Regions from separate parts of the Bacillus sp. ISL-47 genome, predicted to be linked through region 1. Evidence: riboswitches for the same ligand, from Rfam matches in the RefSeq annotation. Region 1 holds a riboswitch; the other holds the start of a gene.
The links. Region 1 has a riboswitch for S-adenosylmethionine ahead of J7I93_RS21345 (homoserine dehydrogenase). Riboswitches for the same ligand answer to the same signal wherever they lie in the genome.
Positions count from the first base shown of each region.

Region 1 (6,412 bases):
TTCCTCGCAAATTCATTCCTGTAAGTTAGGACCAATTTCGGATTAAGGGAAAATCACTGAAAAAAACAAACTAAAGTCCTATTTTATTTTTTTTAAAACTTATTTCACTTGGATAATATAGGAATAACAGGTTTGTGTACTGGTAAGGGGATGAATCGATTGAATGCGCTCTATGCTTTTGTATGGTTTTTTGCTTTATGGAAATGGGGAGACTGGAGAAACTGGAGAAATTATTATCCCACCCTGCTTTTCTTCATCTTGGGGGACTTTCTTTATTTATATTTGTTATCTGACCACTATCCAATGTGGAGATATAATCCACAGGGATTTGATGAGCAAGTCCACCTGACCAACACTCATGTCACTTTTTCCATCATGGCCGTTAAATACCCAGCCACCATTCTCATTTTTTTATACAGATTCCCCAAAAACCGCAGCTTATTTAAGAAGATCCTTTACATTGCAGGCTGGGTTCTCCTCTATACTGTTAATGAAATCATTGACATTAAATTAAACCTGATTAAATACTCTAATGGATGGAGCTTAAAGTGGTCTATCTTTTTTAACACAACCATGTTTACCATTCTTATAGTTCACCACAAACGGCCCGTAGCAGCCTGGATCCTGTCCATCCTGTTTATCATCTTCTTATGGAACCAGTTTAATGTGCCATCATCTGTCTTCCGTTAAAGAAAATTCGACAGGTACCTGGTACCTAAAGGAATTTGTCGATAAAAAACCAGGCTTTTTTACTGGACTTTTTTCATTTGAGCGTTTATTTTACTATAAAAAGGCAATATTCTTTGTATGAATGATTATTAATAAAATGGAATGGGATGGTGTTACGATGGCAGATAAGAAGAACGTGAAAGTTGCTGATAAGGATTTAAATATTGGTACGAATGTGTCATTAAACGGCCTGGTAACAGCTGTTTTTGATAATATGGTCCATGTCCAGATTGGCGCCAAGATAGTGACGGTTCATGTGAAGGATCTATACTCCGGACTAAATCAGTCTTTATTGAAAAATCAGCAGGCATAACATCCACCATCTCTATAAGCATAATGCAGGAGGGGCAGCCCATAAGCTGCTCCTCCTGTTTTTTTTTTATAGACTTCACTTCTTATACTGGCTGCAATTCTGCCAGTATTTCCACAAAGCCATGATCTCCAAGTATTTGGTAAGCAACTACAGTGTTATCCTCCAATGAGGCTACAGCTGCCTCTGAGGCCTTTACAATCACCGCATCCGCTGAAACTCTTCCAAGGATATCAAAGTCTTCAGGCAATTCTGCTTTGTCCGCTCCACCGAACAATGCCCAAATAGGCAAGCCCGCATCTATTCCTTCAGCATTAAATTCTTCAAAGACAGCTGGGAAATCATTTGTACCAAGATGAATCAAGTCCTCTATGATGGCACTCGCTGTTGGAAACATTCCCGCTCCAGGCCCTTGGAGGCTTATATTCCCCACAATATCTGCATCAATTGAAACCGCGTTTTGTACCCCTTCAACCCTGTACAACGGATGGGACTCTCCAACCAATACGGGCTTCACTGTACATTGGACTGCACTTTTTTCCTTCTCAAGAGAAGCCACATGCTTAAACCTTAAGCCCAGGGAAGAAGCAATATTAATTTGCTCAATTGAAATATCGGTAATGCCTATCCTTGTTGATTTCTCCCACTCCGGCGCCTTCCCGAATACAAGTTCACTCAGGACGACGGCTTTATAAAAAGCATCGTATCCTTCGATGTCGTTTTCAGGGTCTGCTTCTGCGTACCCTTTTTCCTGGGCGATTTTTAACGCGGCTTCAAATGAAAGCTTTTCTTCGCGCATACTTGTTAGAATAAAATTGGAGGTGCCATTTAGGATGCCTTCAATCCTCTCAATTTTATTTGCATTAAGCAGCTGCTTGAGAGTCTGGATAATGGGAATCCCGCCTCCTACCGTTGCTTCAAAGCCCAATGAAACATTATGCTCTTTTGCCAGCACTTTTAATTCACTTCCATGATGCGCAAACATTTCTTTATTTGCTGTTATCACATGGCAGCCTCTTGTAATAGCCTGACGTAAATATGTATAGCCCGGCTCCTTCCCAACAATCGCATCAATCACTACATCAAGCTTTGGAAGATCAATTATTTTTTGAAAATCATCAGTTAGAAGTACGTCCTTTTCAGGTAAAGCATGCTTATCTACATTCTTTACAAGAATGGCAGTGACTTTCACTTCTTTTCCAAGTATTGCTTTAAGCCGTCCCTGATGTTTGTTTATTGTTTCATAAACACCTTTTCCTACTGTGCCAAACCCCAAAAGTCCTACTGATATCGCTGACATAATTGCATTCCCCCTGCTTTAATAATGTGCCTTTATCAACATAAAAAACCCCTTCTGCCCATAACAGACAAGAAGGGGTTTGAATTAACGTACCATTCATTCCGCCTTCTCATCTTCGGAAATTAAATTTCCTCTGAATTTGGCACCGGGCATATATATGCTGGTTGCCGAGGCTTCATAGGGTCAGTCCCTCCGCCTCTCTTGATAAGAAGTTTTTAAGTATTTAAATTAATAAAATAAATCATAAACATTTAAATGAGCCGCGTCAACCACTTTTTTAAAAATAGTTTTCATAAAACGCTTTCATTTTTAATTATTCTCACTAGGGGTTTCGTAAATGATTTCAAGGAAATGCTTAAGAATCCTTGCTGTGAGTCCCCAAATAACTTTGTCCTCAAAATAGTAAAATACCTCTTCCATCTTCCTTGTTTGCCAATTATAATTCTCGCCTCCAACGATTAAGTCGAAAGGAAAATTCTCTTCAGGCTCTACCTTAAAATTCACGTGGTAAGTTTCCGGCTTTACTTCCTTGAGAAACGAAAGCGGTACAGTAAAGATCTCCTCCACTTCCGCAGGATTAGGCACAATTTGACTGGGGTTTTTAATAATGCCTGCATAAGGATAGATGATTTGCCCAAGAGAAATCATGTAATCTAACGGAGAAACATCTGTGATGCTACCTTCGCCAATACCCAGTTCCTCTGATGTCTCACGGATAGCAGTATGTTCTTCATCCCTGTCGCCAGGATCAATTCTTCCTCCCGGAAAACATACCTCACCAGGCTGCCTCCTCATTTTAAGCGAACGCACTTCAAACAGAACATGAATTTCATCATTCATTTCAACCAGCGGAAGCAAAATGGCAAATTTCGAAAACCGCTCACTCCCTAATATAACAGGGGTTCGGACTTTCAGCTTTTTAGCCAGCTTCTCAATCTCCATATATCCACCTCCAGCAGCAAGTTCCAGATAATAGAGTGATATCACTATCATACTGTATTCACCTAGATTTATTAATTCATACGGCTTGTACCTGTTAAATATTCGGGATTCGTTTATATTTTACTTGCATGGAAAAATAGTTTCATGCAGGAAACCATGCCTGCTCAGGCTCTCGCTTAGCCGCCTAAATTAATATTTTTCGTATCGTCCTTGCTCCCTAATCTATTAATAGAGTTTCCCGAGACGCTCTTCCGGGAAAGTAAGAAAAAAACAAGACTATAGGAGTGAGAAAATATGAAGAAAAATATATTAATCGGCGGTTATGATACACAGCATGAGCTCAAAGATGCAATTGAAAGAGCAGAGTCCAACGGGTACCAAAAAGAAAACCTGGTTATTGTTTCAAAAGATGGAGCAAATCTTGATAGCTTTGCAGACAATTATGGTGTAAACCTAAAAATTGTCGGATCCCAGGAACTGGGCAACCAGCGCTTCCTTGACTCCGTAAAAGCGCTATTTATGGGTGAAGACCCCGCAACGAGTTCAGGAATAGATCCTGATAAAAAAGACGGAACAAGATTTGATGAGCATGACCTGGATGAGTATGCCAGCATGGTTTTCGATGGAAAGTATGTCTTAATCGTCGACCACTATGGCACATACCCTTCTGCCCAGAATGAAAGTCAGGTGCAGACAGAGGAACGAGCTGAAGCCTACCGGGAAAGTGCCTCGGCCCGTGAAGAGGTGCTCAAGGTAAAAGAAGAACAACTGGATATTAAAAAACTGGCCGAAAAGTCAGGTGATGTGGAGGTTACCAAAAAAGTTGTCGAGGAACAGCAAAACGTTGATGTTCCTGTCTCGCATGAAGAAGCTTTTATTAAGCGGCGTAAACCGGCAAACTCAACTGCAGACACCCAAACACTCATAGATGAAGAAGAAACCATCCGTGTGCCGCTGAAAGAAGAAATTCTCCATGTAGAAAAAAAACCAGTGGTGACGGAAGAGATCGTGATTGGGAAAAGAAAGGTCCAGGATACTGAGACCATCACCGAAAAAGTAAAGCATGAAGAAGTAGATATTAAGGCCAATGCTGAATTGGACACAGATGGCCGATTAAACAAAGACAAGCTGTAAATAGTTTTTCACCCTAATATATTACGAATAATGGATATATTCGTCGAACCAGGGGGTGGCAAAATGACGGAAATTAAATAGCATTCTCGTGCTGGTATAGCATCTGCAGGTATTTTCCGGACTAGAAGTCTTTTTCAATGCCATATGGACACATTTTTTAGGGCCTCGATTTAGGGGTCTTTTTTCTGCGAAAATAATAAAAAGAGAGGTTTCCCCCTCTTTTTACGCATACACCTTCTTTTCATCTTCCTGTTTGAAAAAGCTCTTCATAGCGTGGAATACGTCAGCTTTTTGCTTAAGGATATAATATCGAAAATCGTCATTTTTGATGTTTTTATACGCGGACATAAGGGTCGAGTGGCGGTTATACTGGTTAACCTCACCGTATCCAAACATATTGGACACTTTCATAAGGTCTTCTACAAGCTTAACACAACGGGCATTATCAGAGGTCAGGTTATCACCATCAGAGAAATGGAACGGATAAATATTATACTTTCGCGGGTTATATTTTGTATCAATAAGTTCAAGCGCTTTTCGGTACGCAGATGAGCAAATCGTTCCACCGCTTTCCCCCTTGGAGAAGAAATCCTCCTCTGAGACCACCTTTGCTTCCGTATGGTGGGCAATAAACTCTATTTCTACCGTCTCATACTTGGTTCTCAGGAATCGGGTCATCCAGAAGAAAAAGCTTCTGGCCATATACTTTTCCCATATCCCCATACTTCCGCTCGTATCCATCATAGCAAGAACAACTGCTTTTGAGTCGGGCTTTACAATTTCATTCCAGGTTTTGAACTTCAGATCTTCCTTATAAATGGGGTGGAATGCAGCCTTCCCGGTCATCGCATTTCTTTTGAATGCCGACATCATCGTTCGTTTTTTATCAATATTGCCCATAAGACCTGTTTTCCGTATATCGTTAAATTCAATGTTTTCCACCAGGTTTTCATCCTGTTCTTTTTTCTTTAAATTAGGCAATTCCAGCTGTTTAAAAAGTGCTTCTTCAATTTCCATTAATGAAACTTCCGCTTCGAAATAATCCTCGCCTGCCTGGTCGCCTGCTCCCTGCCCTTTTCCGGGTCCTTTTTGGCTGCCGGAACCATCGCGTGCCACTACATCTCCAATCTGGCTATCTCCATCGCCTTGGCCGACATGTTTATTTTTATCATAGTTATAACGGATTTTGTATTCGTCCAATGACCGAATTGGTATTTTTACTACTTCCCGTCCATTCGACATTACAATGTTCTCTTCCGTTATTAAATCAGGCAAATTGTTGCGGATTGCTTCTTGAACTTTATCCTGATGACGCTGCTGGTCATCATGGCCTTTGCGATGGAGGGACCAATCTTCTTGGGAAATCACAAACTGATGGTTATTGACATTCGTCATTTAAACCCCTCCTTTAATAATTTAATTTTTTCACACATTCCAGCCTTCCAACATACAATATCGCGAGTGTCAAAAAAGATACATCATCCCTAAATCTGCAGTCTGCCTGCTATCCATAGACTCATTTCCCTGCCATTCTGGCAGCATCCAAAACCCTTTTAGGCTCCAGCAAAAGAAATGTTTATTACTCTATCTTATGCAAGAAGACAAAATAATTTACAAATAATTTTGACAATAAGACATTAGTAACCTCTTTTGGACAAGCCCTTTTTATAAATGGGTTAGTGCCTTTAGTGGGTTCTATGTATTTTACAATAAGAAAACCTCCGCTTTTTAGCGGAGGTCTTTATCTTTCTTTTTATTTTGTATAGGGTCTGGGTATTTATCATAATCTTCCTTTAATTCTTTATTGGTGCGCAGGTTTTCCATCTGATTGCCCAAATTTTTCATCTCTTCAACATTCTCTGCCATTGAGCTGTTTCTCGGTGTATAATCTTTGTCCAATTCTTTCTTCTTCATGAATATCACCTCTGGTGATTATATTCCCCACATCAGGCTTGTTTAAACTTTTCCTTTGCTGCCTCTCATAAAAACAGCCAAGC
Region 1 covers NZ_JAGGQS010000067.1:20,232-26,643, reverse strand. Annotated here, with positions in the region: gene J7I93_RS21355 (CBO0543 family protein) at 160-690, shown strand; gene J7I93_RS21350 (hypothetical protein) at 848-1,042, shown strand; gene J7I93_RS21345 (homoserine dehydrogenase) at 1,125-2,339, opposite strand; SAM riboswitch class I at 2,446-2,550, opposite strand; gene J7I93_RS21340 (NUDIX hydrolase) at 2,649-3,281, opposite strand; gene J7I93_RS21335 (YsnF/AvaK domain-containing protein) at 3,576-4,415, shown strand; gene yhbH (sporulation protein YhbH) at 4,638-5,810, opposite strand; gene J7I93_RS21325 (hypothetical protein) at 6,144-6,329, opposite strand.

Region 2 (6,412 bases), on a different contig from region 1:
GTTTCGAAGACGGAACAACTGAGGTATTTCTTTTTTCAGGAAAAACAGATTATATTAAAGCAGACTCTGGTAAAAAAGTAAGCATGTATACTGGTGATATCGTATTTAACAAAAGCGGTAGATACAGACTGGGTGCTCTAAAACAATCAGTACCCATTGAGGTGAGGAAGCCGGTTGATGAGGAGGATTAGCTTAAGGAGGAAGCTAATGGTAGCCTTTCCTGTTAGAAAAGAAAACGCTAAATGAGAGGGAAGGGGGAAAAAGAGATTCAATCATACGATTCTATCTGGTAATTGAGAGAACAGACAACTAATAGCCGAAAAAACGTGAATACCGGGAAATACAGGAATAAAAGGACACATGCAATAACCAAGTAAAAAAGGAATTGCCGCTCTCAAACGGCAATTCCCTTTTTTATTATGCGATTGGTCCGCCTTTTTCTTCGATTTCAGAGGAAACGCTTGTGAATTTCTTGAAGTTCTCACGGAATTTTGATGCGAGTTCTTTCGCTTTAAATTCATAAGCAGCCTGGTCAGCCCATGTTTTGTTTGGCTGAAGGACTTCATCAGGTACACCTGTTACGTGCTGTGGAATTTCAAGGCCAAAGATTTCGTCTTTGATTGTGTCTACGTTGTTCAGTTCGCCTTCAAGAGCAGCTTCTATCATTGCACGTGTGTAGGCAAGCTTCATACGTTCGCCGACTCCGTACTCTCCGCCAGTCCAGCCTGTGTTCACAAGGAAGACTTTTGCGTTATGCTCATCGATTTTTTCACCTAGCATTTCAGCATAGCGGTTTGCAGGCAGCGGAAGAAATGGTGATCCGAAGCAAGTTGAGAATGTTGCCTGCGGTGATGTAATGCCGCGCTCAGTTCCAGCAAGCTTGGAAGTATAGCCGCTTAAGAAATGGTACATTGCCTGCTCTTTTGAAAGTTTAGAAATTGGAGGCAATACGCCAAATGCGTCAGCTGTTAAGAATACAATTGTATTAGGGTGTCCGGCAATGCTTGGGTCAACGATATTATCGATGGCCTGCAGCTGGTATGCCGCACGTGTATTTTCAGTTAGTGTGCTGTCATCGTAATCAGCCACGCGATTTTCGCTGTTAATCACTACATTTTCCAATACGGCCCCAAAGCGGATTGCATCGAAAATTTGCGGTTCTTTTTCGCGTGATAAGTTGATGCATTTCGCGTAGCATCCGCCTTCAATGTTGAATACGCCATTTGCTGACCAGCCGTGCTCATCATCACCGATTAAGCGGCGGTTTGGATCAGCAGACAATGTTGTTTTTCCAGTTCCTGATAAACCGAAGAATAAAGCAACATCGCCTTCACGTCCAACGTTTGCTGAACAATGCATAGGAAGGATTCCGTTTTCTGGAAGCATATAGTTCATCACAGAGAAAATGGACTTTTTCATTTCGCCAGCATATTCTGTACCACCGATCAAAACAGTGCGGCGTTCGAATGAAATGATGATAAATGTTTCGGATTTTGTGCCATCAACAGCAGGATCTGCTTTGAAGTTAGGCGCAGAAATCACAGTAAACTCTGATTCATGGTCAAGAAGCTCATCTTCTGCCGGACGAATAAATAATTGGTGTGCGAACAGGTTGTGCCAAGCATATTCGTTGATGACCTGGATTGGCATGCGATGCTTTTTATCGGCACCTGCAAAGCCTTTGAAAACAAATACTTCTTCTTTTTCTTTTAAGTAGTTTATTACTTTATTATAAAGATTAGAGAATGCTTCTTCAGAAATTGGCTGGTTTACGCTGCCCCAGTCAATTTTATCTTTATTTGATGCTTCTTCAACAATGTATTTATCTTTAGGGGATCGTCCTGTATACTTTCCAGTAGTAGCACGTACGGCACCAGTTGATGTAAGAGACCCTTCGTTACGGTTTAAAACTTTTTCCACAAGCTGAGGAACAGATAATTGTACTTGAATGTTGCTGCCATTTAGTAATTCGCTCAATTCGTTTGATATGCTTACAGAGTTCATCTGATGAATACCTTCCTTTTTCCGATTTTTTTATGAAAGTGATTACATCTCAAAATTAGTATAACACATTAAATTAATTAGTCTATACTATTGTGATAAATTTTTACCCAATGTTATAGAAATATCACAATTAGACTAAAAAATACATTTTAACGCCTTATAACCGGTATATGTTAAAATAGAAGAAAGTGTTAAGTCTGAACATGGGACTGGTATTAATGAAGACAATTGCCCTTTATGATGGAACGTGCTCTTTATGCAAGGAAACGAAGCGGCTTTCTAAAAAGCTTGATTGGCTGAATAGGGTCGAGTGGGTTTCCTTGCAGGAATATGAAAAAAATCCGAACTCCATTTCGTTTTCCAAACAGGAGTTGCGAAAAGAACTTCATATCATTAGTCCTAATGGTGATATTAAAAAAGGGTACTATGCCGTAAGGAGACTTCTGCTGCAATTTCCTGCAACCTTTTTAGTAAGCATTCTATTATATATCCCATTTACACCTATAATCGGAAATCCCATTTATCAATGGACCGCTAAAAACAGGCATAAATTCTTAAAGAATAAGTGTGATGACGGAAGCTGTTCTCTGTAAGGGTATCACCTTATTTTCTTAAGGGAAATTTTAATAAAGAAATTGATTAAAATTTGTTGACATAAATCGATAAAATACGGTATGATTCAACCTTGAACGGATACTCTCTTATCCCGAGCTGGTGGAGGGACAGGCCCTATGAAACCCAGCAACCTGCTAAAAGGCAATAAACAGCAAAGGTGCTAACCTGACGCAAGGACGTAATTCCTTGAACGATAAGAGTGAAAGGCGCGAATTGATTTGCTTTCAACCTTTTCACTAATGAGAAGGTTTTTTATTTTGCTTATCTAGCTCCAGCACCCAGCTCCTCGAGGTCATAAGCCATTCCCTTGCAGAAGGCAAAAAACGCCTTCCTTCAGGGCCTGTCTTATGCTTGTCGGAGCTACCCGGGTGCTTGCGCTTTTAAACTGGCAATGAAATGAACGGCTTTTGGAATGTACTATTTATGTGAGTTTTATGGCCTGGCTCTGCTAGCGAGTTTGCTTTTTTAAAGGCAGCTTCCAGCGGTGCTTAAGAAAATGAACCTTGGCTTTGTGGTCAGCGTTTCCAATTTTCTTAATAAAAACTCCATGTTTATTTCATACTACTAAGGGAATGAGTTCCGTATCAAACAGAGATCCTTGAAATGCCAGGAAAAAGTTTTTTTTGAGGCTGCTTCCGCGTTTCTAATTCTCGCTCAATTTTCTATTTATAAGGAGGAAGCCAGATGTCAACAAAGCGTCGTTTGTTTACTTCTGAATCAGTTACTGAAGGTCATCCGGATAAAATTTGTGACCAAATTTCTGATGCAATTTTAGATGCGATTTTATCTAAAGATGCGAATGCCCGCGTTGCTGCAGAAACTTCTGTAACAACAGGACTTGTATTAGTCGCAGGTGAAATCACAACATCTACATACGTAGATATTCCAAAAATCGTTCGTGAAACGGTGAAAGAAATCGGTTATACCCGTGCTAAATATGGTTTCGACTCTGAAACATGTGCAGTCTTAACTTCCATTGACGAACAGTCAGCGGATATCGCCATGGGTGTTGACCAGGCGTTGGAAGCACGCGAAGGAAATATGAGCGATGAGGAAATCGAAGCAATCGGTGCAGGAGACCAGGGCTTAATGTTTGGCTTTGCCTGCAACGAAACAAAAGAGCTTATGCCTCTTCCGATTTCTTTAGCACATAAAATATCCCGCCGCCTGACAGAAGTGCGCAAAGAAGAGATTCTTCCCTACCTTCGTCCGGACGGCAAAACTCAGGTAACGGTTGAGTATGATGAAAATGACAAGCCTGTCCGTATTGATACGATTGTTATTTCCACTCAGCATCATCCGGAAATCAGTCTGGAGCAAATCCAGCGCAACCTGAAGGAACATGTCATCAATCCGGTTGTTCCGAAAGAACTAATCGATGAGGATACAAAATACTTCATTAATCCAACAGGACGTTTCGTTATCGGCGGACCTCAAGGGGACGCAGGGTTAACGGGACGAAAAATCATTGTAGATACTTACGGCGGTTATGCACGCCACGGCGGCGGAGCGTTCTCCGGTAAGGATCCTACAAAGGTTGACCGTTCTGCTGCCTATGCTGCACGTTATGTTGCGAAAAACCTTGTAGCTGCTGGTTTAGCAGAAAAAGTGGAAGTACAGCTTGCATACGCTATTGGTGTAGCACAGCCGGTATCCATATCTGTAGATACATTCGGCACAGGAAAAGTAGAGGAAGATGTGCTTGTTGATCTTATTAGAAAGCACTTTGATCTTCGTCCTGCAGGCATTATTAACATGCTTGACCTTCGCCGCCCGATCTATAAGCAAACAGCTGCTTACGGCCATTTCGGACGTACAGATGTTGATCTTCCTTGGGAGCGTACAGACAAAGCAGAAATTCTACGTTCTGAAGCCCTTTAATCATAAAGCGGGAGTTGCATTTAATATGTAACTCCCGCTTTCTTTTTTACGTCTTTAAACATATAAGGGAAAATTCACCCGTTTAGGGTCTTTCTGCCCTTTAGGCGTTTACCGATTTATGTTATCGTATAAACTTCTGATAATGGTCTTATTTTCCGCTGAGGTTTTTTTCATAATCCCCGTGCTAATTTAAAATGATTAGTGGTAGTATTATAGGGTATGTTTTTTAAAGACAGAGGAGCCGTTTAGGCTATATTAAATAACGAGAAAAGAATGGAGTAGGTGACGTACATAATGTGTGGTTTTATTGGTTGTGTACATGATAAAGCACAAAATTACCGTGACGCAGATAAAGAGCAATTTGAAAATATGAATGATATCATTACCCATCGTGGCCCGGATGATTCGGGATATTATTTTGATGAGCATATCCAATTCGGCTTCCGGCGTTTGAGTATTATCGATATTGAAAGCGGACATCAGCCGCTGACTTATGAAAATGAGCGTTATTGGATTATTTTTAATGGTGAAATTTACAACTATGTGGAATTGCGTGAAGAACTTCTCAATGCAGGCTTAAGCTTTGAAACTAGCTCTGATACAGAGGTTATTATCGCCCTATACAGCCATTTAAAAGAAAAGGCTGTTGAAAAGCTTCGCGGCATGTTCGCTTTTGTAATTTGGGATAAACAGGAGCAGTCATTATACGGAGCAAGAGATCCATTCGGGATCAAACCTTTCTTTTACTATGACAAAGGGGACCGTACCTTCTTTGGTTCAGAAAAGAAGAGCATCCTATTGGCGCTGCAAAATGATGTATTGAATTATGATTCCTTGCAGCACTATTTAACCTATCAGTTTGTGCCTGAGCCAAATACGATGTCAGAAGGAATCCATAAGCTGGAGCCAGGACACTATTTTACGAAAAAAATTGGCGCTCCAATGGAAATCAACCGCTATTGGAAAGCAGCTTTCCATCCTGTAAAAAAATCGGAAGCAGACTTTACGAAAGAAATTAGAGATGTATTGTTTGATTCGGTTAAAATGCACATGCGTGCGGATGTCCCTGTTGGTTCCTTCCTTTCCGGCGGTATCGACTCATCCATTATTGCTTCCATTGCAAAGGAGTTCCATCCGGCTATTAAAACTTTCTCTGTCGGGTTTGAACGCAATGGCTTCAGCGAAGTGGATGTTGCGAAAGAAACGGCTGAAAAGCTTGGCGTTGAAAACATCAGCTATATCATATCGCCCGAGGAATATATGAACGAGATTCCAAAAATCATGTGGCATATGGATGATCCGCTTGCTGACCCAGCCTGCGTGCCTTTATATTTTGTCGCAAGGGAAGCACGCAAGCATGTTACAGTCGTTCTTTCCGGTGAAGGCGCGGATGAGTTGTTTGGCGGCTACAATATTTACCGCGAGCCGCAATCTCTAGACGTGTTCAACAAAATACCGGCAATCGGCAAAAAGCTGCTAAGAATGATTGCAAACATGATGCCGGAAGGAATGAAGGGCAAAAGCTTTATCGAGCGTGGTGTAACACCGATGGAGGAGCGCTATATCGGAAACGCGAAAATGTTTACAGAAGAAGAAAAGCGCAACCTGCTTCATGTATATAAAGATGGCTTAAATTATACCGATATCACAAAGCCGCTTTATGATGAAAGCCGAGGCTATGATCCGGTTGACCGCATGCAGTATATTGATATTCACACATGGATGCGCGGAGACATTTTATTAAAAGCGGACAAAATGACGATGGCCCATTCACTTGAACTTCGTGTTCCTTTCCTTGATAAAGAAGTGTTTGAGGTAGCTTCCAACATACCGACCAGCCTGAAAACAGCAAATGGCACAACGAAGTACATTCTTCGCAAACCGGCAGAAGGAGTTGGGCCTGATCATGTGT
Region 2 covers NZ_JAGGQS010000093.1:2,698-9,109, forward strand. Annotated here, with positions in the region: gene J7I93_RS24815 (hypothetical protein) at 1-191, shown strand, start outside; gene pckA (phosphoenolpyruvate carboxykinase (ATP)) at 418-2,004, opposite strand; gene J7I93_RS24825 (thiol-disulfide oxidoreductase DCC family protein) at 2,223-2,597, shown strand; SAM riboswitch class I at 2,703-2,819, shown strand; gene metK (methionine adenosyltransferase) at 3,304-4,500, shown strand; partial or broken gene asnB (asparagine synthase (glutamine-hydrolyzing)) at 4,795-6,412, shown strand, end outside.
Region 2: it holds a riboswitch for S-adenosylmethionine, as region 1 does, so the genes downstream of both, metK (methionine adenosyltransferase) here and J7I93_RS21345 (homoserine dehydrogenase) in region 1, are expected to answer to the same signal.